3 regions of the Kutzneria kofuensis genome follow, and region 3 is predicted to be linked to each of the others. Evidence: riboswitches for the same ligand, from Rfam matches in the RefSeq annotation. Region 3 holds a riboswitch; each other region holds the start of a gene.

Region 1 (7,629 bases), 4.7 Mb from region 3:
AGTGGCCGCAGTCGCGCTCGGCGCGTTCACCGCCGCCGCGTACGGCGGCACGCTGACCCCTTCGCAGCAGCACACCACCGACGGCATCAAGCCGCTGGCCGACGCCCGTGAGGCCAGTGCCGCCTTCGGCATCGGCGGCGACGCCGTCGGCGCTCCCGAGGTGCTGCCCATCCAGCGCGGTGTCGACGCCGCCAGCGAGGCGCAGAAGCTCACCAACTCCGAGAAGATCACGGCCGACCTGGCCGCCGCCGCTGCCGCCAAGTACGCCGAGGAGCACCGGCCGCTGTTCGTGAAGCCGGCGGAGGGTGTGCTCAGCTCCGGCTTCGGCGGCCGCTGGGGCGCGTTCCACTACGGCATCGACATCGCCAACGTGATGGACACGCCGATCGTGGCCGCCGCCGACGGCGTGGTCATCGACGCCGGCCCGGCCAGCGGCTTCGGCCTGTGGGTGCGGATCCGGCTGGCCGACGGCACCATCAACGTGTACGGCCACATGGACACCTTCTCCGTGCACGTCGGCCAGCACGTGCAGGCCGGCGAGGAGATCGCCAAGATGGGCGACCGCGGCGAGTCCACCGGCGTGCACCTGCACTTCGAGGTCTGGAACCCGCAGGGCAAGAAGATCAACCCGCTGCCGTGGCTGAACGCCCGCGGCATCACCCTGTAACCAGACCCACGGCGAGACCCACGATCACCGCGCTGGAGACCAGCGCGGTCGCCAGCCGGCCGCGCGGCCCGGCCAGGGCCTGGCCCAGCAGCGCGCCGCCGCCGGCCAGCAGCAGTTGCCAGCTGGCCGAGGCGGCGAAGGCCGCCAGCACGAACACGGCCCCGTCGCCGGCGGTCGGGCCGCCGAGCACCAGCGCGGTGAAGTAGATCAGGGTCATCGGGTTCACCAGCGTGATGCCCAGCAGCGCGGCGTAGGCCCGCACCGGATCCGTCAGCTCCCGGCCCGAGACCTCCTGTGGCCGTCGATAGCTCGTGACGGCCTTGACCGCGCCCCGGATCGCCAGCACGACGAGCACCGCCGCCGAGGCCCAGCGCAGCGGCGTCGTGATCGGCTGGACGACCGGCGCCAGCGCCGAGCCGCCGAGCGTGGAGATCAGCGCGTACAGGCCGTCGGCAGTTGCGACGCCCATGGCCGCCGCGGCGCCGACGCGAAGCGACGTCCGGGCCGTGAGCGCCATGAGATAGGCCCCGACCGCGCCGACCGGGATGGCGATGCCATAACCGGCGACGAGCCCGGCGACCAGTGCCGCGCTCACGTGCGGGGCGGAGTCGACCCTCCCCGGCCACGCCGCTGCTGCTGGCCCCGCCCCGCGACAGCGGAGTGGGACAGGGTCAGCACGGAAGCAGTGGTCATGCGTCGATTGTCGGCACCGTGGCAACCGATTTCGCCGACGATCACAAAGTCCACTATGGACCGATTACACCACAAGCAATTCCCGACAGTAGAGTCTACTTAGGACGCTACGGCTTTGGCGGCGGCAAGGCCCTGCAGACCTTGGTCCACGGCGTGCCGGTGGCCGATGCGGCGGGCGATGGCCACGGCGTCGGCGAAGGCGCCGACGGACTCCTCCTGCCGGCCCATGGCCAGCAGCGTCCCGCCGAGATCCTGCAGAACCGTGTTCTGCGCGTAGAGGTCCCCGAGCTGACGGAAGATCGTCAGCGCCGAGCGACAGCAGTCCAGCGCGTGCTGGAGTTCGCCCAACTCAAGGTACGTCTCGCCGAGCCCGCGCAGCAGATCGCCCTCGTGCCAACGACTTCCGGCGATCCGGGCCAGCCCGAGCGCCCGGCGGTAGTGCGCGAGGGCGTCGCCGATCATGCCGCTGCCTCGGTACGCCTCGGCGAGGTTGCTGAGGGTGCTCATCTCCCGGTGCGTGTCCTCCGGCCCGTACTCGACGGCCGGCATCTGCCGCAGCGCGACGACGGCGTCGGCCTGCCGGCCGAGGTGCGCGCTGGCGGCGGCGATGCAGCTGAGCGACAGCGCCTCGCCGATCGGGTCGTTCATGGCCCGGGCGGCGGCGGCCGACACCCGGGAGAAGGCGATGAGCTGGTCGAAGTCGCGGCGCAGCCGGTGGTACTCCCACACCACGACGCCCAGCCGCCACGCGTCCAGGTGCCGCCCGGCCTCGTCGGCCATCCGGTCCAGCGCGCCGAGGTTCTCGCTCTCGGTGTCGAACCACTGCAGCGCCTGCAGGTAACCGGCGAACGGCAGCGGCGCGCACTCCCGCGGCGGGTCGCCGATGGGCATGTCGTTGGCCTGCCCGCGCAGCCCGTTGTCGGCGTTGCTGGCGGTGTAGAGGTACCAGTCGGTCATCCGCTCGACGGCCAGCGACCGGTCCCGCTCGTCCTCGCCCTGCTCGACCTCCTCGGCGGCGTACACCCGCAGCAGGTCGTGCAGCCGGTAGCGGTCGCGGTCGACCTCGCCGAGCAGGTGCCGGTCGGTCAGATCGGTGAGCAGCCGCCGGGTCATCGGCACCGGCAGCCCGGTCAGCGCGGCGGCGGCCGGGGTGCTGAACTCCGCGCCGGGGTGCAGGCCGAGCAGCCGGAACACGCGGGCGGCGTCGGGCTTCAAGGCGTGGTAGGACCAGGAGAACACGGCCCGGACCGCGGTCGACTCGTCGTCGTCCGGGGCGAGCACGTCCAGCCGGTCCCGCTCGTTGGACAGCTCGCCGGCCAGGTCGGACATCATCAGGTGCGGGTGCGTCGCCGCCCGGTCGCCGGCGATGCGCAGCGCCAGCGGCAGGTTGCCGCACAGCCGGACCAGGTCCTGGACCGCCCGCGGCTCGGCCTCCACCCGCTTGCGGCCGAGCATGCCGACCATCAGCCGGACGGCGTCGTCGGTGCTGAGCACGTCCAGGGTGATCCGGCGGGCGCCGTCACGGGCGACCAGCCCGCTCAGCCGGTTGCGGCTGGTGACGATCACCGCGCAGGACGGCGATCCGGGCAGCAGCGGCCGAACCTGATCGGTGCTCGCGGCGTTGTCAAGTACGACCAGAATGCGCTTTCCGGCGACGAGGCTGCGGTACATGCCGGCCTGGTCGTCGAGGTCGGCGGGCACCTGCCGGGCCGGCACGCCGAGGCCGCGCAGCAGGTAGCCCAGCGCGTCCACCGGCATCAGCGGCGGCAGCTTCGGGTCGAAGCCGCGCAGGTTGACGTAGAGCTGCCCGTCCGGGAAGCGGTCGGTGATGCGGTGCGCGTAGTGCACGGCCAGCGCGGTCTTGCCGATGCCGCCGGCGCCGTCGATGGCGGAGATCAGCACCGAGTTGGACGTCTCGTCCAGGAACCGGTCCAGCTCGGCGATCTCGGCCGCGCGGCCGGTGAAGCCGGGCACGTCGTGCGGCAGCTGCGCGGGCACCGGGCCGCTGACCGGCTCGGCGGCCGGGCGGGCCGGCTGCGGCGCGGCCAGCTCCGGGTCGTTGCGCAGGATCTTGCCGTGCAGCCGGCGCAGCTCGGGGGACGGCTCGATGGCCAGCTCCTCGGCCAGCACCCGGCGGGCGTCCTGGTAGGCCTCCAGCGCGTCGGCCTGCCGGCCGCAGCGGTAGAGCGTGATCATGAGCAGTCCGCGCAACCGCTCCCACAGCGGGTGCTCACGGACCAGGGCGGGCAGCTCGGCGGCCAGGTCGTGGTGCCGGCCGAGGTCCAGCATCAGGCTGGCCCGCTCCTCGATCACCAGCAGCCGCAGCTCGTTCAGCCGCGGCCGCTCCTGCTCGACGTAAGGACAGGACAGGCCGTCGAACGGGGTGCCGCGGAACAGCGACAGCGCCGCGTCGAGCTCGGCGGCGGCCTGCTCGGGGTGCCCCTCGCCGCGCAGCAGGCGGGCTCGTTCGCGGTGCGCGTTGAGCGCGCTGACGTCAAGGTTGTCGGGATCCATCCGGAGCAGGTAGCCGGGGCCGGCGTTGACCAGCATCGTGGACGGCGCCCGATGCGTCCGGTTCGGCTCCAGAGCGCGGCGCAGGCCGGCCACGTAGGTGTGGACGCTGCCCTCGGCGCTGGCCGGGGCCTGGTCGCCCCACAGCGCCGTGATCAGCTCCGACCGCCCGACCATCCGGTTCGGGCTGAGCGCGAGCAGGCCGAACAGGGCGCGCTGCATCGGCGCGCCGAGCTCCAACTCGCGGTCCCCGGCCCAACCCCGCACCGGGCCCAGGAGGGCGACCCGGAGGACAGAACCCGGGACATCGTTGTCAGACATCCAGCTTCCTCCCCAGCCCGGCCGGACGGTTGTTCGGTCGGGGTCGTACCCCCGCCGTCATTCTTCCTGGTACACGGACAAGAGGGAACAGTGGCGACGCGTCAAGATGTGATTTGGTCCATATAAGGCGCGGATTGGTCCACATCGACCGGCTGGCAGGTCCACAGCAGCGTGCCGTTGCGGCGCACCGTCAGCTGGTATGCCGCCAACCGGGAGCCGACCGCGTACGCCTCGACCTGCGGCGCGGGCTCGCCCGCGGCGGCCAGCGCCTGCTGCGCCCGCGCGGTCAGCGCGACCACGTCCACCTGCTCGCCGGCCTGGATGAGGTAGACCCGCTTGGGGGCCGGCCAGGGCGAGCCGTCGATCGGCATCCGCCAGGCCCGCCAGACGCCGTGCACGCCCGGGTAGTCGGTCACCACGTCGACCACGGCCTCGTCCAGCCGGTCGTCCCCGGACCAGCCGCCGTCCACGAACGTGAACGGCAGCGCGGCCGGCCAGCGCGCCGGCTCGACGCCACGGACTGCGACAGGATCGTGACCGCCCGTCACCAACGCGTCGACCAAGGTGCGGTGGTGAACGGCCGTCACCGGAACGTGTAGATGGACAACGGCGAAGGCGACCGCTCGGGCCACGTCGACGAAGCGGCCCTCGGCCAGCCAGAACCGGGCGGCGGTGAGCAGTTCGTCGGAGAGGTGGCCGGCACAGGCGGCGAGAACATCGGCGAGTTCGGGCAATCGCGCCCGTTCGGCGGTGGTCCGGGAGAGCGTGGCGGCGGCATCCTCGACGACCAACAGGCTCCTCCTGCTCGCGCGGGGGACTGCGGCCAGCCTACTGGAGACGATCCCAGGTCAACCAGGAACTTCCCAGCCCCGGGCCTCGAGAGTGTGCCCGAACGGGGCGATCCGATGCCCGTTCTTACCTTGCCGCGCTCGCCCGATCGGGTGGACTTCGAGAAAACCGCTGGTCAGCACTTTCTCTACGACATGGAGGCGTCGTGAAGATCCTCTGAAGAAGGTCGTTGCACAGTGTGTTCCTGGGGGTACACAGCGAGGAGGACACACCATGGACAGAGTGTGGGTAGCCGTCCACGCGGGCGATCCGATCACCCTGGCCGGCGCGATCAGCTGCCTGCGGGCGCGGGCCGAGCTCCAGGTGGTGCCGGAGCGCAGACTGTCCGAGGCCCAGGTGTTCGTGGTGTGCGCGGACGCGGTCAACGCTGACGTGATGGGGTTGCTGCGGCGGACCGCCGAGTCGACGCCGGTCAAGATCGTCCTGGTCACCGACCGGTTCCACGACGCGGACCTGTTGGCGGCGGTGGAGTGCGGCGTGGTCGCGGTGCTGCCGAAGGCGGCGGCCAGCGGCGAGCGCCTGGTGCACGCGGTGCTGGCGGCCAAGCGGGGCATGGGGGACATGCCGCCCACGCTGCTCGGCTCGCTGCTCGCGCAGGTGGAGCGCCTGCACAAGGAGGTGCTGCGGCCCAACGGCCTCACCGCCTCCGGGCTCGCCCCGCGCGAGATCGACGTGCTGCGCCTGATGGCCGAGGGCTGGGACACCGCGCAGATCGCCACCAAGCTCTCCTACTCGGAGCGCACCGTGAAGAACGTGGTCTACGCGGTCATGAACCGCCTCGGCCTGCGCAACCGCCCGCACGCGGTCGCGTACGCCATGCGGTCGGGTGTGATCTGAAGGGGCAAGACGCTTGAATCTTGACCGTGCCGGCCACCTCCAAATACGGTGGCCGGCACAAGTACATCCTCGCTGTTCACACCGTGCGGGAGAGACCTGTCGATCGCGGGCAGGCGCCGAAGGAGCAAATCCTCCCCGGAATCTCTCAGGCCCCCCTACCGCTCGGGACAGGCGACTCTGAAAAGCAGGCGTGCCCATCGCGCCTCGCCCAAGGGGAAAGCCGGCTCGCCGGTGAAACTCTCAGGCCCATGACAGAGGGGGAGGCTCACTCCACCACACGAGGGGTCTCCTGATGGGCACCGACATCCGCCGCACGCCGCTGCACGACGTGCACGAGCGCCTCGGCGCCAAGTTCACCGACTTCGCCGGCTGGCAGATGCCGCTGCGCTACACCGGGGACGTGGCCGAGCACACCGCCGTACGCACCGGCGCCGGCCTGTTCGACCTCACACACATGGGCGAGATCCTGCTGTCCGGCCCGCAGGCGGGCCAGGCGCTGGACTACGCGCTGGTCGGCCACGCCTCCGCGATCGGCGTCGGCCGCGCCCGGTACACCATGATCTGCGCCGACGACGGCGGCATCCTGGACGACCTGATCGTCTACCGCACCGGCGAGCAGGACTACATGGTCGTCGCCAACGCCAGCAACGCCGCCCTGGTGGCGGGCGAGCTGGTCGACCGGGCCGAGGACTTCGACACCGAGGTGCGCGACGCGTCCACCGACTACGCGCTGATCGCCGTGCAGGGGCCGAACGCCGTCAGCCTGCTGGCGCCGCTGACGCCGACGGACCTGTCGACCGTCAAGTACTACGCCTCCTACCCCACCACCGTCGCCGGCCGGCCCGCGCTGCTGGCCCGCACCGGCTACACCGGCGAGGACGGCTTCGAGCTGTTCGTGGCCCCGGACGACGCCGAGGCGGTGTGGACCGCCGTCGCCGACTCCGGCGAGATCCTCCCGTGTGGACTGTCCTGCCGTGACACGCTGCGGCTGGAGGCGGGCATGCCGCTCTACGGCAACGAGCTGACCACCGAGCTGACGCCGTACGCGGCGGGCCTGGGCCGGGTGGTCAAGCTGGACAAGCCCAGTGACTTCGTCGGCCGCGCCGCGCTGGCCAAGGCCGCCGGCGAGACGCCGGCCCGCAAGCTGGTCGGCCTGGTCACCGAGAGCCGCCGCGCGCCGCGGCACGGGTACCCCGTGGTCGACCCGGCCGACGGTGCGAGGATCGGCGAGGTCACCAGCGGCGCGCCGTCGCCGACGCTGGGCCATCCGGTCGCGATGGCCTACGTCGACGCCGACCGCGCCGTGCCCGGTTCCGCGCTCGCCGTCGACATCCGGGGCACCATCACCCCGGTCGACGTCGTCGAGCTGCCGTTCTACCGTCGTTCTTCCTGAGAGGCCCCGAGCATGAGCACCGTCCCCGACCACCTGAGGTACACGGCCGAGCACGAGTGGGTGTCGGTCTCCGACGGCATCACCCGTGTCGGCATCACCGAGTACGCCGCCGAGCAGCTCGGCGACATCGTCTACGTGCAGCTGCCGGAGTCCGGCGCCGCGGTCACCGCGGGCGAGCCGTGCGGCGAGCTGGAGTCCACCAAGTCGGTCAGCGACCTGTACGCGCCGGTCAGCGGCGAGGTCGTGGACGTCAACCCGGCCGTCGTCGACGACCCGGCCGTGGTCAACAACGACCCGTTCGGCGAGGGCTGGCTGTTCACCGTGCGGGTGGACGGCGACCCCGACGGGCTGCTGGACG
Region 2 (7,629 bases), 5.0 Mb from region 3:
CGGATTCGGTGCGGTGGACGCCGCGAAGGCGGCCCCCGTGGCCGTGGTGGACACCGTGGCGAGCACGGTGGCGCCCAGGGCCAGTCCCAGGGCGGTCCGTCTGGGGAAGGTCGTCATCGAGCCCTCCTGCGTCGGGCCGCCAGGCGACGAACAGATCCGATGTGTATGGGTGATTTATGCGGCGGACCGGGGCCTGACGCGGTTAGTCATCGGATGACTGTTGATCCTGGGTGGCCGGTCTCACACTGTCAAGACCTCGGTCACGCCCCGGGCCGCCAGGTACTCCGGCGTCGTGTCCATGACGATCGCCGGCCGCTGGCCCTCCTTGGCCAACCGCATCCAGGCCTCGAAGAACGCGCCGCCCGGCCCGGAGGAACTGCGCTTGCCGTCGAACAGCAGGGCCGTCGTGCGGTCCACCGGCTTCGGCAACTCTGCGTGCACGGCGTTGGCCACCGCCTTGGCCAGCGGCTTCGCGTTGCCGTCCGCGTCGAACAGGCCGAGGCCGTACTCCAGCTCCGGGTAGTCGATGAACTTCCGGTCCACGTCGTGCGAGCACCACCACGTAAGACCCCAGACGTTCTTGCAGGTCGCCACGTTGGCAATCGTTTGCTCCGCGTACTCCACGGCGTGCTCGACCGGGATGTGCGGGGCCGGCGCGCCCACCTCCTGCACCCAGATCACCCGGTCCACCGTGCCGTAGGCGCGGGCCAGCTCCGTGCCGTACTCGGCGAGGTGGTGGATCTCCGTCGACTGCGGACCGTAACGACGGGCCGCGTTCAGCGTGAAGACCCAGGGGTGGACCGTGGTCATGGCGCCCTTGGTCGCGCTGGCCAGCGGGGTGAACGGGTGGTCGTCGACGTACCAGGCGTCGTCGAAGGCCGAATGGCAGTGCGGGTGGTCCGGATCGGCCGTGTTGACCACCTCGAGCAGCCGGTCCAGCCAGACGTCCACCTCGGCTGCCGTGCACGGGTTGTGCGCGACCAGATTGTTCATCTCGTTGCCCAGCGTCATTCCCAGGAAGTTCGGCTCCCCGCGCAGCGCCGTGGCCAGCGTGCGCAGCAGCAGGGCCTGGCCCTCCAGGACGTCCGGATCGGTGAAGACGTTGCGGTGGTGCCAGGTCTGCGTCCAGGAGGGGTAGAAGTCGAAGCTCGACAGGTGGCCCTGGATGCCGTCCACCGTGACGTCCAAGCCCGCCTCGGCGCCCATGCGAACCAGGTCCAGCAGCTGCTCGACCGCCTTCTCCCGGATCACGCCGCGGTTGGGTTGGAACACCGGCCAGATCGGGAACACCCGCACGTGGTCCAGGCCCAGGCCGGCCAGTTGGTCCAGGTCGCGGCGGATCGAGTCCGGCTCGAAGTCCAGCCAGGTGTGCCACCAGTGCTTGCTGGGCGTGTAGTTGGCGCCGAACCTCATCAGCCGCTCCCCGGTTCGCCTACAGTGAGGGCCAACAATTCCACACAGGCCGCGTGCCTCCGGCACACAGCCCGGTCGGGAGAGCCCTCGGATTCGCCGAGGCGCCGAAGGAGCAAGCCTCCCCGCACACTCTCAGGCAACCAGACCGGCCGGGCGAGGCGACTCTGGAAAGCAGCGTGCGCGGTCGTGCACGCACACCCACGGTGCAAGCTGTCGCGGTCGTGACGGCGAAGCTCTCAGGTCCCATGACAGAGGGGGAGCTTCCGTCGTCCTCGGCATGCCCTGGAGTCCGTCATGGCCATCAGCGTTTTCGACCTTTTCTCGGTGGGGATCGGTCCGTCCAGCTCGCACACCGTCGGGCCGATGCGGGCCGCCTGCATGTTCGTCTCACGTCTGCGGGCCGCCGGCCGGTTCGACTCCGTCGCCCGCGTCCACGTCGAGCTGTTCGGCTCCCTCGGCGCCACCGGGCACGGTCACGGCAGCCCCAAGGCCGTCATGCTCGGTCTCGAGGGTTCACAGCCCGAGCTGTGCGACCCCACCGACGCCGACGACCGCGTCGCCCACATCCGGTCCAGTTGTCGGCTCGTTCTGGGCGGTTCCCGGGAGATCGAGTTCGTCGAGGACACCGACCTGATCATGCACCGCCGCAAGCAACTTCCGTTGCACCCCAACGGAATGAGCTTCGCCGCCTTCGCTTCCGACGGCTCCTCGCTGGATTCCGCCGTCTACTACTCCGTCGGCGGTGGCTTCATCGTCGACGAGACCGCCACCGGGACGGACCGGATCAAGCAGGACGAGACCGTCCTGCCGCACCCGTTCCTCTCCGGCGACGAACTCCTTGCCCGGACCCGGGAATCCGGCCTGTCCATCAGCGATGTCATGCTGGCCAACGAGTTGTCCTGGCGTCCCGAGACCGAGGTTCGCTCCGGTCTGCTGCACATCTGGCACGTCATGCAGGAGTGTGTCGAGCGGGGTTGCACCGTCGAGGGCACCCTCCCCGGCGGTCTCAAGGTCCGCCGCCGCGCCGCCGACCTCCGGCGGACTCTCGCCGCCGAGCACTTCACCACCGACCCCCTGCGGGTCATGGACTGGGTCACCCTGTTCGCCCTCGCCGTCAACGAGGAAAACGCCGCCGGCGGCCGCGTGGTCACCGCCCCCACCAACGGCGCCGCCGGCATCGTCCCCGCCGTGCTGCACTACTACTCCCGCTTCGTCCCCGGCGCCTCCGACGACGGCGTCGTTCGCTTCCTGCTCACCGCCGGCGCCATCGGCGTCCTGTTCAAGGAGAACGCCTCCATCTCCGGCGCCGAGGTCGGCTGCCAGGGCGAGGTCGGCTCCGCCTGCTCCATGGCCGCCGCTGGTCTCGCCGAGGTTCTCGGCGGCACCCCCGAGCAGGTCGAGAACGCCGCCGAGATCGCCATGGAGCACAACCTCGGGCTCACCTGCGACCCCATCGGCGGCCTCGTGCAGATCCCGTGCATCGAACGCAACGCCCTCGCCTCCATCAAGGCCATCACCGCCGCCCGCATGGCCCTCCGTGGCGACGGCGCCCACTTCGTCTCCCTCGACAAGGTCATCAAGACCATGCGCGACACCGGCCGCGACATGAAGGACAAGTACAAGGAGACGGCCCGCGGCGGCCTCGCGGTGAACGTCATCGAGTGCTGACTCGCGCTTCGGTGATCTCTCATCGGCATTCCGGGGCAGTGGGCGGGAGAGGCTGCCTAGGCTGCGGGTATGGAACATATGTGCGCGCGAGTGGAGGACGACGGCACGGCGGTGAGGTTGGGCGGCCCGGAGGGGTGGATCCGCCTGTGGAACCGGACGCATCCGTACGACGACGAGATGCTGGCTTTCTGTATCGAGATCGGGGCGGTGGACATGACGGCGCGGGCGCACCGGGTGGTGGTGTTCAACGAAGCGCCGGAGAAGTTCGTGGGGGAGTTGGCGGAGAGCTTCGAGGGGTGGAGCGGGACGAGGGTGTGGGAAAGCCTGGATCGGGATGTGCGGATCGGGGCGACGTACAAGTCGGGCGGGCGCGGGGATATGACGTGGTCTCTCGCGCCGTGGCGGGAGAGGGATGCGTGGAGCGCGTCGGTGACGGTGAGAGGAGTGGAGGCGGGAGAAGAGATGCGGAGGTTGGCGGAGGACATGAGGGTGCTACTGGGGTGAGGTCAGGGGCATCCCTGATGTGAGCTGACGGCCTCGTGGCCGAATCTGATTGCCATGGCGGGGAACGGGTTCGGCAGGGTGCTGGCGGGGGCGTGCCTGGTGGCGGGGCCGGCGTTGACGGGGGCGTCGACGGCATTCTGGGAGGGGCAGAGCCAGGGAGCGACGGGCGGCGCGTTGGTCGTGCTGGCTACGGGGCTGTGGGCGTACGGGCTGGTGACGGTGCTGGCAGGGGTGTCGAGAAAGCTGCCGAGGTACGGGGCAGTGGCGACGTTGGTCACGGTGCTGGGGGTGGTCGGAGGCACGGCGTTCGGGGTGCAGGCGATCTACGAGGCGGCTCTGGGGATGTCGCACAGCAGGGCGATAAGCGCGCTGGAGCCGTATCCGTTCGCGGGGGACGTGGCGTTCTGGCTGGCGGGGCCGATGTTTCCGGCGGCGTTGGTGTTGACGGGGATCGGGTTGTTGCTCGCGCGAGAGGCGCCCAGGTGGGTGGGAGCGCTGGTGTGCCTGGGCGGACTGGTGTTTCCAGTGGGGCAGATCCTGCGAATCGAGTGGGTAGCCAGCGGGGTGGACCTGCTGTTGTTGGTCCCCTTCGCGTACCTCGCATGGGGGATGGTCCGTGACGCAAATGAGGTTGTGCCGGCAACTTAGGCTGTGACGCATGACCAGGATCGCGGTGTTGACGGGGGCGGGGATCTCGACGGACTCGGGCATCCCGGATTACCGCGGCCCGCAGGGGGAGTGGACCAGGGACCCGAAGGCGCAGAACCTCTTCACGTACGAGAGCTTCATGGGGGACGCGGAGACGCGCCGGGAGTTCTGGCGGCGGTACGAGAAGCACCCGGCGTGGGAGGCGGAGCCGAACGAGGCGCATCGGGCGCTGGCGAAGCTGCCGAACACGAGGGTGCTGACGCAGAACGTGGACGGCCTGCACCAGAAGGCGGGAACGCCGGCGAGAAAGGTGTTGGAGCTGCACGGAAGCATGCACAGGACGGTGTGCACGCGGTGCGGCGAGGGCTTCAACACCAAGGAAATCCTCGGCGGGGACAAGAGCTGCCCGAAGTGCGGAGGAATCCTGAAGCTCGGGGTGACACTGTTCGGCGAGAACCTGGACGCGGACGTGCTGGGCCAGGCGAGGAACATCGCGGCGGTGAGCGATGTGTTCCTGGCGATCGGCAGCTCGCTGCAGGTGGAACCGGCGGCGGCGCTGTGCGCGGTGGCGGTGCGAGCCGGGGCACGGCTGATGATCGTGAACCGCGATCCGACGCCGTACGACGATCTGGCGGCGGAGAGGATCACGGAACCGATCGGGACAGCGGTGCCCCGGCTCTGCGAGGAACTCAGCCGCTGAAGGAGCAGCCTGGGGTCGACTTCGCGGCTTCGACGCCGGCCATGAGGAACATTCCCACGCCGTAGTTGCTGGTGGCAGTGGGGCTGATGGGCTGGTACTGGGACGGGTGCGAGGACGGTCCCTGCACATAGCCGACAACGCCGTTGGAGCGCAGGGCGGTGCCCTTCAGCCAACCCCAAGCCTTCTGGACGACGGGCAGGTACGTCGCCGAGTCGAGGTAGCCGGCCTGGATGGCCTTGGCCATGCCGTAGGTGTAGAGGGACGTGCCGCTGGACTCGGGGGCGGGGTAGGCGGAGGGGTGGTCGACGTCAGCAGTCCAGTAGCCGCCGGGCTGTTGAGTGGACCTCAGCTTGGCGAACATGTCCTGCAGCAGGGAGATGTAGTGGGCGCGGTGGGTGTCGCCGGCGGGGAGGTTGGCGATGGTGTCGGTGAGGGCGGCGACGATCCAGCCGTTGCCGCGGGACCAGTGCTGGGTGGTGCCGACCCAGCGGGAATCCCGCCACCACAGGGAGTTCTTCTTGTCGTAGATGTGGCTCTCGGGATAGGCGAACAGCTTGGCCATGGCGTCGATGTTCTTGCTGCCGCCGAAGTAGGCGAAGGCCGACAGGGCGCCGAGGCGGACGGCGTCGACGTAGTCCATGTCGGACGTGTTGCCGCCCTCGACCTTCTTGGTCTCCTTGTCGACATAGGCCTTGGCGTCGGCGATGTCACTGGCGGGGTGCTTGGGGTCGAGTTGGTAGAGGTCGATGTACTCCTGGGCGGCTTCGGGGCCGTCGAGGTTGGGTGTGCCGGTGGGCAGCTTCCACTTGTTGTGGACGGCCCACGCGGTCGCGTAGTTGAGGTACTTGGCGTCGCCGGTCAGCTTGTACGCCTCGATGTCGCCCTTGATGAACAGGGAGTTGAACCAGGTGGAGTCGGCCGGCTTGGAGTTGCCGGCGATCCAGTGGTCGGCGGCGGCCCGGATGGGGGCCTCCTCGGAACAGACGGTCGGCGCGGCCGAGGCCGCGGTCGGGAGCAGTGCCCCGGCGACCAGGGAACAGGCGATCGCAAGCGACCACCGGGAACGAGATGCCACCACAACCTCCAGGAGTGTCGGCGCGGCGGCGAGGCTGGAAACGTTTACATAGTAGGGGTGCCGTCAATCGCCGGGTGGGGGAGGGGAAGCGGGGCGGTGGGGGAAGTGGGAAGCGTCGATCGTTGGTCAGGCCGGGGCGGGGGTGAGGGGAAGTGGGAGGCGGAGCCCGGCGACGGTGGTGACGGGTCGGTGGGAGTTCGGGTGCCGTCAGTCCGCGTTGCCGCCGGTGCCGCTGCCGAGCACGCCGATGCCGGAGCCGGGGAGCTGCACCGGGAGGTTGGTGGGGGCGAGAGTGCTGTTGCCGGTGAGAACTCCGCTCGATCCGTTGAACGAGCCGCCGATGCCGGGCTGGACGTCGGAGGCCGCGGCTGGCCGGGCGAAGAGCAGGAGCAGGCCGATGACCAGGCCGGTGATGCGCATGATGATCATTGTTGTGGCGATCGATTCCTCCGATGACAGCAGCCCGTGACTGCGGCGGAGCTCTTGACGCGTGGCGGAGTGCTGCCTACGGTCGGCGGCAGAGCTCCGATGTATAGGTTTTCACGGCGAGGTGAGGGACCGATATGGTTGAGCTGTCGCGGAGAAGCCTGCTCGCCGCGGGTGGGGCGCTGCTGGCGGCGCCGGCGGTGGGAGCCGGCGCGGCGGAGGCGAGCGCCGACACCAACGACAAAGGGCTGAACTGGCGGTCGTTCCTCGGCGGCAGTGACCTGGTCTGGAAGCGGCTGCCGAAGAACTGGTACGACGGCCCCTTTCTCGGCAACGGGTTCCTGGGCTCGGGCATCTACGCGGAGCCGGGCGCCAACGCGATCCGGTTCAACGTGCAGCACAGCGAGGTGCAGGACCACCGCCCGGAATTCGGCTCCCTGTACGGCCTCGCCCGCCTGCCGATCGGCTGGTTCACGCTGGAGCCGACCGGCACGGTCACGGCGGTCGACTGGCGGCTGAGCATCTACGACGCGGAGTTGGCCGGCACGATCACCACCACCGCCGGCAGCATCGCCATCCGAGCGATCGTCCACAGCGGACGGTCGGTCCTGACGGTGCAGGCGAAACCGACCGACGGGGAGGCGCAGTTCCGCTGGGTGTTCCACCCGGCGGACGCGGTCAGCCCCCGCACGGACCCCAAGTTCAACAAGCCGGCCCCGGACGGCTACCTGCCCAACCCGAAGCCCAGCACGAACACCAGCGGCGACGCCACGGTAGTCACCCAGCCCCTGCTGTCCGGCGGCGAGCACGTCACCGCATACCAGGAAACGAAAAAGGGCACGGTCAGGACCCTGTACGCGACGGTCGCCTGGTCGAACCCCGACAAGACGGCCGGCGGCAAGGCGCTGCACAGCCTGAAATCAGCGGCGACCCATACTCTGGACAGCCTGGCCCAGGACCACCGGGCCTGGTGGAACGCCTTCTACCGCAAGAGTTTCTTCTCCATCCCCGACGGCCGCCTGCAGAGCTTCTACTGGATCCAGCTCTACAAGGTCGCCTCCGCCACCCGCCGCAACGCCCCGGTGATGGCGACGACCGGCCCCTGGCTCGAGCCGACGCCGTGGCCGGCCACCTGGTGGAACCTGAACGTGCAACTGGAGTACTGGCTGATCAACGGCTCCAACCATCTCGAACT
Region 3 (7,629 bases):
GGCCGGCGAACTCGCCCTGGCTGCCGGCGTTGGGCTGCAGGCTCACCGCGTCGTAGCCGGTGATCTCGGCCAGCCACTGCTCCAGGTCGGTCACCACGGACAGCAGCCCGGCGGCGTCCTCGGCGGGCGCGAACGGGTGCAGCTGCGAGAACTCGGGCCAGGTGACGGCCTCCATCTCGGTGGTGGCGTTGAGCTTCATGGTGCACGAGCCCAGCGGGATCATGCTGCGGTCCAGCGCGACGTCCTTGTCCGACAGGGAACGCAGGTAGCGCAGCAGCGCCGTCTCGGAGCGGTGCTGGTGGAACACCGGGTGGGTGAGGAACTCGCTGGTGCGGCGCAGGGCCGGCGGGATGCCGTCGGCGGTGTCGGCGTCCAGACCGTCCACATCGGACACAGTGACGCCGAACGCCTGCCACACCAGGGAAAGGTGCTGGCGGGTGGTGGTCTCGTCGCACGCGATGCCGACGTGGTCTTCGTCGACAAGGCGGAGGTTCACGCCCAACTCGCGGGCCTTGGCCACGACCTCGGCCGCCTTGCCGGGCACCTCGGCCAGCACGGTGTCGAACAGCTCGCCGTGCACCACGGCCACGCCGCCCTCGCACAGGCCGGCGGCCAGCACGGTGGCCATGCGGTGCGCGCGGGTGGCGATGGCCCGCAGGCCCTCCGGACCGTGGTAGACGGCGTACATCGAGGCGATCACGGCCAGCAGCACCTGCGCGGTGCAGATGTTGCTGGTGGCCTTCTCGCGGCGGATGTGCTGCTCACGGGTCTGCAGCGCGAGCCGGTAGGCGCGGTTGCCGTCGGCGTCCTCGCTCACGCCGACCAGCCGGCCCGGCAGCTGCCGCTCGAAGCCCTTGCGGACGGCCATGTAGCCGGCGTGCGGGCCGCCGAAGCCCATCGGCACGCCGAACCGCTGGGTGGTGCCGACGACGACGTCCGCGCCGATCTCGCCGGGCGCGCGCAGCAGCGTCAGCGCGAGCAGGTCGGCCGCGACGACCGCGGCGGCGCCGGCCGCGTGGATCTCCCCGATCACGGACTCGTGGTCGCGGATCACGCCGGAGGCGCCCGGGAAGGACAGCAGCGCGCCGAAGAAGTCGCCGCCCAGGCCGAGGCCCTCGATGCCCTGCGAGAGGTCGGCCACGACGACCTCGATGCCCAGCGGCTCGGCCCGGGTCTCGATCACCGCGATGGTCTGCGGCAGCGTGTCCGCGTCCACCACGAACTTGTTCGACCTGGACTTGCCGGCCCGGCGGACCAGGGTCATCGCCTCCGCGGCGGCGGTCGCCTCGTCCAGCATCGACGCGTTGGCCACCGGCAGCCCGGTCAGGTCGGCGACCATCGTCTGGAAGTTGAGCAGCGCCTCGAGGCGGCCCTGCGAGATCTCCGGCTGGTACGGCGTGTAGGCGGTGTACCAGGCCGGGCTCTCCAGCACGTTGCGCAGGATGACGCCGGGGGTGACCGTGCCGTAGTAGCCGAGGCCGATCATCTGCACCATCGGGCGGTTCCGGTCGGCCAGCGCCCGCAGCTCGGCCAGCGCCTCGACCTCGGTGGCCGGGGCGGGCAGGCCGAGGCTCAGCTCGTCGCTGCGGATGGCCGACGGCACGGCGCGCTGGGCCAGCTCCTCCAGCGAGCCGACGCCGATCACGTCCAGGATCTTGCCGAGCTCCGCGGCACGGGGACCGACGTGGCGGTCCGCGAAGGGCGTGCCGTGCTCGAGCGCGGCCAGGGGAATGCGGTCAGTCGTCATGCGTCGGGCCTCCGGGGCGTGGGCATACGGGCGCGGGCCGTTGCCCTCCCCCTCTGTCCCCGCCCATGACGGGCACCTGAGAGCTTCACCCGCCCAATGTCTGTCGACACAGCGCGGGCTTGCACCGTCGGCGGGACGCGAGTGACCCCACGCCCTCTTTCCAGAGGCGTCTGTCCCGTACGGTCCTGGTGCCTGAGAGGTTCCGGGGAGGATTTGCTCCTTCGGCGCCGAACCTGCCGGTCCGGACTCTCCCGCACGGGATGTGCGACTACACGCGAGAGTTTACCCCGGCCGGGTTACCAGCCCCAGAGTTGACCGCGGCGTGTCACCTCGATCACGTTCGGCGGCCGGCCCATCCTCGTGGCCTGGCCATGCGGCGGCCCGATCCCCGCGGCCAGCCAGGCTACAGCCGGATCCTGTGGCCAGCCGAGCAGCGGCCCGATCCCGTGGCCGGCGGCCCAGCCCATCCGTGGTCAGCCGGTGCGGCGGGCCCGCCGGCGCTGCGAGAGGTCGTCCTCGACCTGCGGCTCCAGCTCCAGGCCGTCCGCGCGCTCCGCCTGGAACTCGTGGATGGTGCCGCTGATCTCGCGCATGGCCCCGCTGACCGCGATGCCGAACACCCCCTGCCCGCCCTGCAGCAGGTCGACGACCTCTTCGGGTGAGGTGCACTCGTAGACGGTGGTGCCGTCGCTGAACAGGGTGATTTTGGCCAGGTCGGCGACGCCGCGGCGGCGCAGGTGGTCGACGGCGACCCTGATGTTCTGCAGCGAGACGCCCGTGTCGAGCAGGCGTTTCACCACCTTGAGCACCAGCAGGTCCTTGAACGAGTACAGCCGCTGGCTGCCGGAGCCGTGCGCGCTGCGGATCGTCGGCGCGACCAGGTCGGTGCGGGCCCAGTAGTCCAGCTGCCGGTAGGTGATGCCGGCGATCTGGCACGCGGCGGGCCCCCGATAGCCGACGAGCTCGTCGGGCACCGACGCGTCCGGGAACAGGGCTCCCTGTTCACCGGCGCCGGCGTGCGCGGGCGCACCCTCCACCACGACAGCCTCCCCTCGACCGGCCTGACGACCGGCGACCGGAACCGACGGTCCTCCGTCCGGGGAACCGCCGGTCACAAGGTCGCAACGATGGGGGTTCACACCGTCACGACCGACTCCCCTCTGACGGTAAGTCCGCCCATGGGACGGGTCAACGCGACGCGCGGGGCGGCGAAACCGTCATGTGGAGGCGGTCGTCACGGTGACGACTGCGTGTCACTGAACCGATGACAGCGTTGACACAAAGTGTCTGACGGCCCGAGACAGCTATCGGCCAGAGATCTGCACGTGCAGGATGTCGACCGGCAGGTTGGGGAAGCCGTCGCCCGGGTTGTTCTGGTCGTCCTCGCCGCCGGCCGCGATCTTGCGCAGCACGTCCTGGCCGCCGGTGACGCGCCCGAACGGGGTGTAGTTCGGCGCCAGCTTGGTGTCCTCGGTGCAGAAGAAGAACTGGGAGCCGTTGGTGCTCGGGCCGGCGTTGGCCATCGCCACCGTGCCGGCCGGGTAGGTGGCGCCGGTCAGGTTCTCGTCCGGGAACGAGTAGCCCGGGCCGCCGCTGCCGGTGCCGGTCGGGTCGCCGCACTGCAGCACGTATATCCGCTGGGTGACAAGCCGGTGACAGTGCGTGAAGTCGTAGTAGTTGTGCTCCGCGAGGAAGCGGAACGAGTTCGTGGTGCACGGCGCCTTGTCGGTCAGCGCCTGGAAGGTGATCAGGCCCTGGTCGGTGACCAGGCGGGCGGTGTACGGCTTGGCCGCCTTGGCCGGGTCGAACGGGGGCAGCCCCTTGAATCTGTCGGCCGGCACCGCCTTCGTGTACACGCAGGCGGGATTGTCGGCGGCGGGCCTGGTCGCGGCGGCCTTGGGCTTGGCCGGCACGTCGAGCGTGTTGACGGACGGCGCCGCGCTGGCCGTGACGATCCCGGACAGGCACAGGACGGCGGCGGAAGCGGCGATCGCGAGAACCCGACTGGAGATCATCGGCACACCCTAGAGGCTGGCCCGTGACCTCGCCGCCTACGAAAGTCGGTAGCAAAGCCGCCGCGAGGCCGCGCCGCCTACGAAAGTCGGTGCCGAACGGAATGTCGCCAACAGCGCGAGGCCGCGCCGGTGCTTCGCACGGTTGCTGGATTTCGATCGCCGCCACCCGAAGCACACACCACCGAGCCGATGCGGCGGTCGAAATCCAGCAAGGGCGAGGCACCGGTCACGAGCGGCCTCGCCCGCCGCGGAACGCGGCGCAAAGTTACTGTTCCGCTCCGCGGAAGTCCTCGGGCGAAACCGAGTCCAGGAACTCGCGGAACTTCTCCACCTCGTCCTCCTGCTCGTCCGGGATGACGAGGCCGGCCTCGGCCAGCACGGATTCCTCGGCGTGGATGGGCACGCCCGCACGCAGGGCGAGCGCGACCGAGTCGCTCGGCCGGGCGGACACCTTGATTCCGCCGTCGAACACGAGCTCGGCGAAGTAGGTGCCCTCCTGCAGGTCGGTGATGCGGACCTGGGTCAGCTCCCGGCCGAGGGCGGCGATCACCTCTTTGAGCAGGTCATGGGTCAGCGGCCGGGCCGGCCGCACGCCCTGCTGTTCGATGGCGATGGCGGTGGCTTCCGCGTTCCCGATCCAGATCGGCAGGTAGCGGTCCCCATCGGTCTCGCGCAGCAACAGGATCGGGCTGTTCGCGGGCAGCTCGACCCGAACTCCGACGACGCGCATCTCGCTCATCGGGTATCGCCTCCCTCAGCGGGCTGAACCTTGGCGTCCCCGCACCTACGAGGATCCCCCACGGACTGTCTCGACGCTACCCGCCATGCGGGCACGACGCTTGCGGGCGGCACGTAGTCAAGATCACCCGCCGGCCACGCCGCGCAGTCCGGTCTTGACCAGAAGTGTATGGAGCGCAACCGAGAGCGACGCCAGTTCGCGCACGATCTCGTCCGCCCGCTCCCGCGCGTCCGGGTCGCGCTGCCGGTACATCGGGCCGACGATCTGGTGCAGCAGCCCCACCTCGCGGTCCGCGGACACCTTGAAGGTGCGCAGGTGGCGGGGCTCGATGCCGAACTCCCCCATGGCCACCACGATGCGGGCGACCAGCATGGCGTCCTGGTCGTAGAAGCCGGCCGCGCCGGACCGGACCAGGCCGTAGTTCTCCAACTCGGTCAGCAGCCGCTGATCGATGCCGGTCTCGGCGAAGAGTTCCTCACGGGTCATCCGCACCTCGTGGCCGGCGGCGAAGTCCTCTGGCGTGGGTAAGCGATCGACCCCGACCAGGGCGCGAGCCGGCTGGTCGGGGTCGGATGCCGCGTCGAGCTGTTCCTTGATCACCTTCAACGGCAGGTAGTGATCGCGCTGGGCGGCCAGCACGTAACGGAGCCGGTCCACGTCCACCTGCGTGAACTGCCGGTAGCCCGACGGCGTGCGCGCCGGACGCAGCAGCCCCTCCGACTCGAGGAACCGGATCTTGGAGATGGTCACGTCCGGGAACTCGGGGCGCAGCTGCGCCAGCACCGCCCCGATGCTCAGCCCGTCGCGCTGTGGCCGCCCGGCCGACGTCACTGGCCCCCCTGGCCCCCGGATCCCGGGCCGGTGAGGAACACCAGGCGGAACTTGCCGATCTGCACCTCGTCGCCGTTGGCCAGCACGGCCTGGTCGACCGGCTCGCGGTTGACGTAGGTGCCGTTGAGGCTGCCGACGTCGATCACCACGAACTCGCCGCCCTCGCGCCGGAACTCGGCGTGCCGGCGGGAGACGGTGACGTCGTCGAGGAAGATGTCGCTGTCGGGGTGCCGACCCGCACTGGTGGTGTCCTGGTCGAGCAGGAAGCGCGAACCGGCGTTGGGGCCGCGCTTGACCACCAGCAGGGCGGACCCGGCGGGCAGTGCGTCGACACCGGCGACCGCCGGCTCCTGGACTGGGGCCTCGACGCCCTCGGCGTCGGTGAGGAAGTCGGCCCGGAAGACAGTGGTCCGCTCCGGGGACTGCTCCGGCGGAACACCGGGCCCGTCGTTCGTGCTCACCTGAGCTCGCCTCCTGCTGGTGGATCCTTCGGGACCGCTCAAACCTACCGTGCTGGACTGACCGCGCCCCTGGCGGCTCCCCAACCAGCCGAAGAGCCTCTGGAAGATCGACATCAGCCCTGCTCCGTGAGTTCCGTGTAGTCGGCCGGCGTCAGCAACTGCTCGACCGCGGCCGGGTCCGCGACCGTCAGCTCGACGAGCCAGCCCTTGCCGTACGGGTCGGAGTTGATCAGCTCCGGCGTGCCGTCGAGCTCGTCGTTGCGAGCGGTGACCTCGCCGTCGAGCGGCGCGTAGATGTCGGACACGCTCTTGGTGGACTCCACCTCGCCCAGCGTCTGACCGGCGGCGACCTGCGCGCCGAGATCGGGCAGTTGGACGAACACCACGTCGCCGAGCTGCTGCTGGGCGTAGCCGGTGATGCCGATGCGCACCGTGCTCGGCGCGGTCACCTGCACCCACTCGTGCTCACGGGTGTACCTGAGGTCCTGTGGAACCACCTAACGAGCCTTCCTTCTTCCTGGTCATCGCCGCGTCGGCCGCACCGACGAGGATGTCACCCGGCGCCGCCGGACCGCCGCTGAGGGTGCCCACCGTACCTGGATCGTGATCAAACGGAGGCGAAGGAACAACACTGAGAGTGTTCCCGTCACCGCCCGTCCGGAGCAGTGACCCGGGACCTGCGTGAGCTCACGGCGGAGAGCGCTCTCTCTACTACTCGTTCGCATGGGCGCTTGGTCCGCAATGCCGGGTTGTCGGACGTGGGTGAACACCATTGACAGCACCGAAACGGCCGTGGACGATGCTGTGGGAGAGCGCTCTCCGAGCTCGGAATCCGCCGGGCGCTCCGGCTTCGTTCCCTGTTCCCCCTCTCGAGGAGCGTCCCCATGCACGTGTCAGCGCGGTCGGGACCGCACGGCCGAGTCGCCGCACTGCTGTTGTCCTTGCTCGTCGGCCTGACGCTGGTGACGTCGGCGGGCCCCGCCCATGCCGCCGCAACCCTGCTGTCCCAGGGCAAACCCGTCACGGCGTCCAGCCAGGAGAACGCCGGCACTCCCCCGTCGGCGGCCGTCGACGGCGACCCGAACACCCGGTGGTCCAGCGCGTTCTCGGATCCGCAGTGGCTCCAGGTCGACCTCGGCTCGGTCGAAGCCGTCGGCCAGGTGGTCGTGAAGTGGGAGGCCGCGTACGCGAAGGCGTACCAGATCGCGCTCTCCAGCGACGGCGCCAACTGGACGACCGCGTACTCCACGACCGCCGGCGCCGGCGGCACGGAAACCCTTGTCGTCGCCGGGAATGCCCGGTACGTCCGGCTCACCGGCACCCAGCGCGCCACCGGCTACGGCTACTCGCTGTTCGAGTTCCAGGTGTACGGCGACACCGGCGGCTCCGGCTCCGGCTGCGGCACCGACAACGCGGCCAAGGGCCGTCCGGCGACGGCCTCCAGCCAGGAGAACGGCGGCACGCCGCCCTCCGCGGCCGTCGACGGCGACGCGACCACCCGGTGGTCGAGCGCGGCCGCGGACCCGCAGTGGCTCCAGGTCGACCTCGGCTCGACGGCGACCGTCTGCCAGGTCGTACTGCAGTGGGAAGCCGCGTACGCCAAGGCGTATCAGATAGCCCTCTCCACCGACGGCGCCAACTGGACCACCGCCTACTCCACGACCACCGGGGCCGGCGGCACCGAAACCCTGGCCGTCAACGGAACCGCTCGCTACCTCCGCCTCACCGGCACCCAGCGCGCCACCGGCTACGGCTACTCGCTGTTCGAGTTCCAGGTGCACACGAGCGGCGGCTCCACGCCGCCGCAGCAGGGCGGCGGCGACCTCGGCCCGAACG

The links. Region 3 has a riboswitch for glycine ahead of gcvP (aminomethyl-transferring glycine dehydrogenase). Riboswitches for the same ligand answer to the same signal wherever they lie in the genome.
Region 1: linked by a shared signal. The riboswitch ahead of gcvT (glycine cleavage system aminomethyltransferase GcvT) and the one ahead of gcvP (aminomethyl-transferring glycine dehydrogenase) in region 3 are both predicted to bind glycine.
Region 2: linked by a shared signal. The riboswitch ahead of BJ998_RS24120 (L-serine ammonia-lyase) and the one ahead of gcvP (aminomethyl-transferring glycine dehydrogenase) in region 3 are both predicted to bind glycine.

Annotation. Positions count from the first base shown of each region.
Region 1 covers NZ_JACHIR010000001.1:4,869,185-4,876,813, reverse strand. The annotation lists gene BJ998_RS22705 (M23 family metallopeptidase) at 1-667, shown strand, start outside; gene BJ998_RS22700 (LysE family transporter) at 657-1,262, opposite strand; gene BJ998_RS22695 (AfsR/SARP family transcriptional regulator) at 1,460-4,192, opposite strand; gene BJ998_RS22690 (hypothetical protein) at 4,294-4,983, opposite strand; gene BJ998_RS22685 (helix-turn-helix transcriptional regulator) at 5,255-5,878, shown strand; glycine riboswitch at 5,955-6,049, shown strand; glycine riboswitch at 6,051-6,140, shown strand; gene gcvT (glycine cleavage system aminomethyltransferase GcvT) at 6,171-7,271, shown strand; gene gcvH (glycine cleavage system protein GcvH) at 7,284-7,629, shown strand, end outside.
Region 2 covers NZ_JACHIR010000001.1:5,161,971-5,169,599, forward strand. The annotation lists gene BJ998_RS24110 (alpha-L-fucosidase) at 1-117, opposite strand, end outside; gene BJ998_RS24115 (glycoside hydrolase 5 family protein) at 241-1,413, opposite strand; glycine riboswitch at 1,480-1,571, shown strand; gene BJ998_RS24120 (L-serine ammonia-lyase) at 1,708-3,081, shown strand; gene BJ998_RS24125 (DUF6228 family protein) at 3,172-3,585, shown strand; gene BJ998_RS24130 (hypothetical protein) at 3,640-4,233, shown strand; gene BJ998_RS24135 (SIR2 family NAD-dependent protein deacylase) at 4,244-4,933, shown strand; gene BJ998_RS24140 (glycoside hydrolase family 88 protein) at 4,923-6,008, opposite strand; gene BJ998_RS24145 (hypothetical protein) at 6,216-6,428, opposite strand; gene BJ998_RS24150 (glycosyl hydrolase family 95 catalytic domain-containing protein) at 6,572-7,629, shown strand, end outside.
Region 3 covers NZ_JACHIR010000001.1:169,094-176,722, forward strand. The annotation lists gene gcvP (aminomethyl-transferring glycine dehydrogenase) at 1-1,747, opposite strand, end outside; glycine riboswitch at 1,791-1,917, opposite strand; glycine riboswitch at 1,918-2,011, opposite strand; gene BJ998_RS00820 (MerR family transcriptional regulator) at 2,221-2,787, opposite strand; gene BJ998_RS00825 (peptidylprolyl isomerase) at 3,052-3,762, opposite strand; gene BJ998_RS00830 (bifunctional nuclease family protein) at 4,028-4,501, opposite strand; gene ftsR (transcriptional regulator FtsR) at 4,625-5,332, opposite strand; gene garA (glycogen accumulation regulator GarA) at 5,329-5,793, opposite strand; gene gcvH (glycine cleavage system protein GcvH) at 5,907-6,290, opposite strand; gene BJ998_RS46960 (discoidin domain-containing protein) at 6,678-7,629, shown strand, end outside.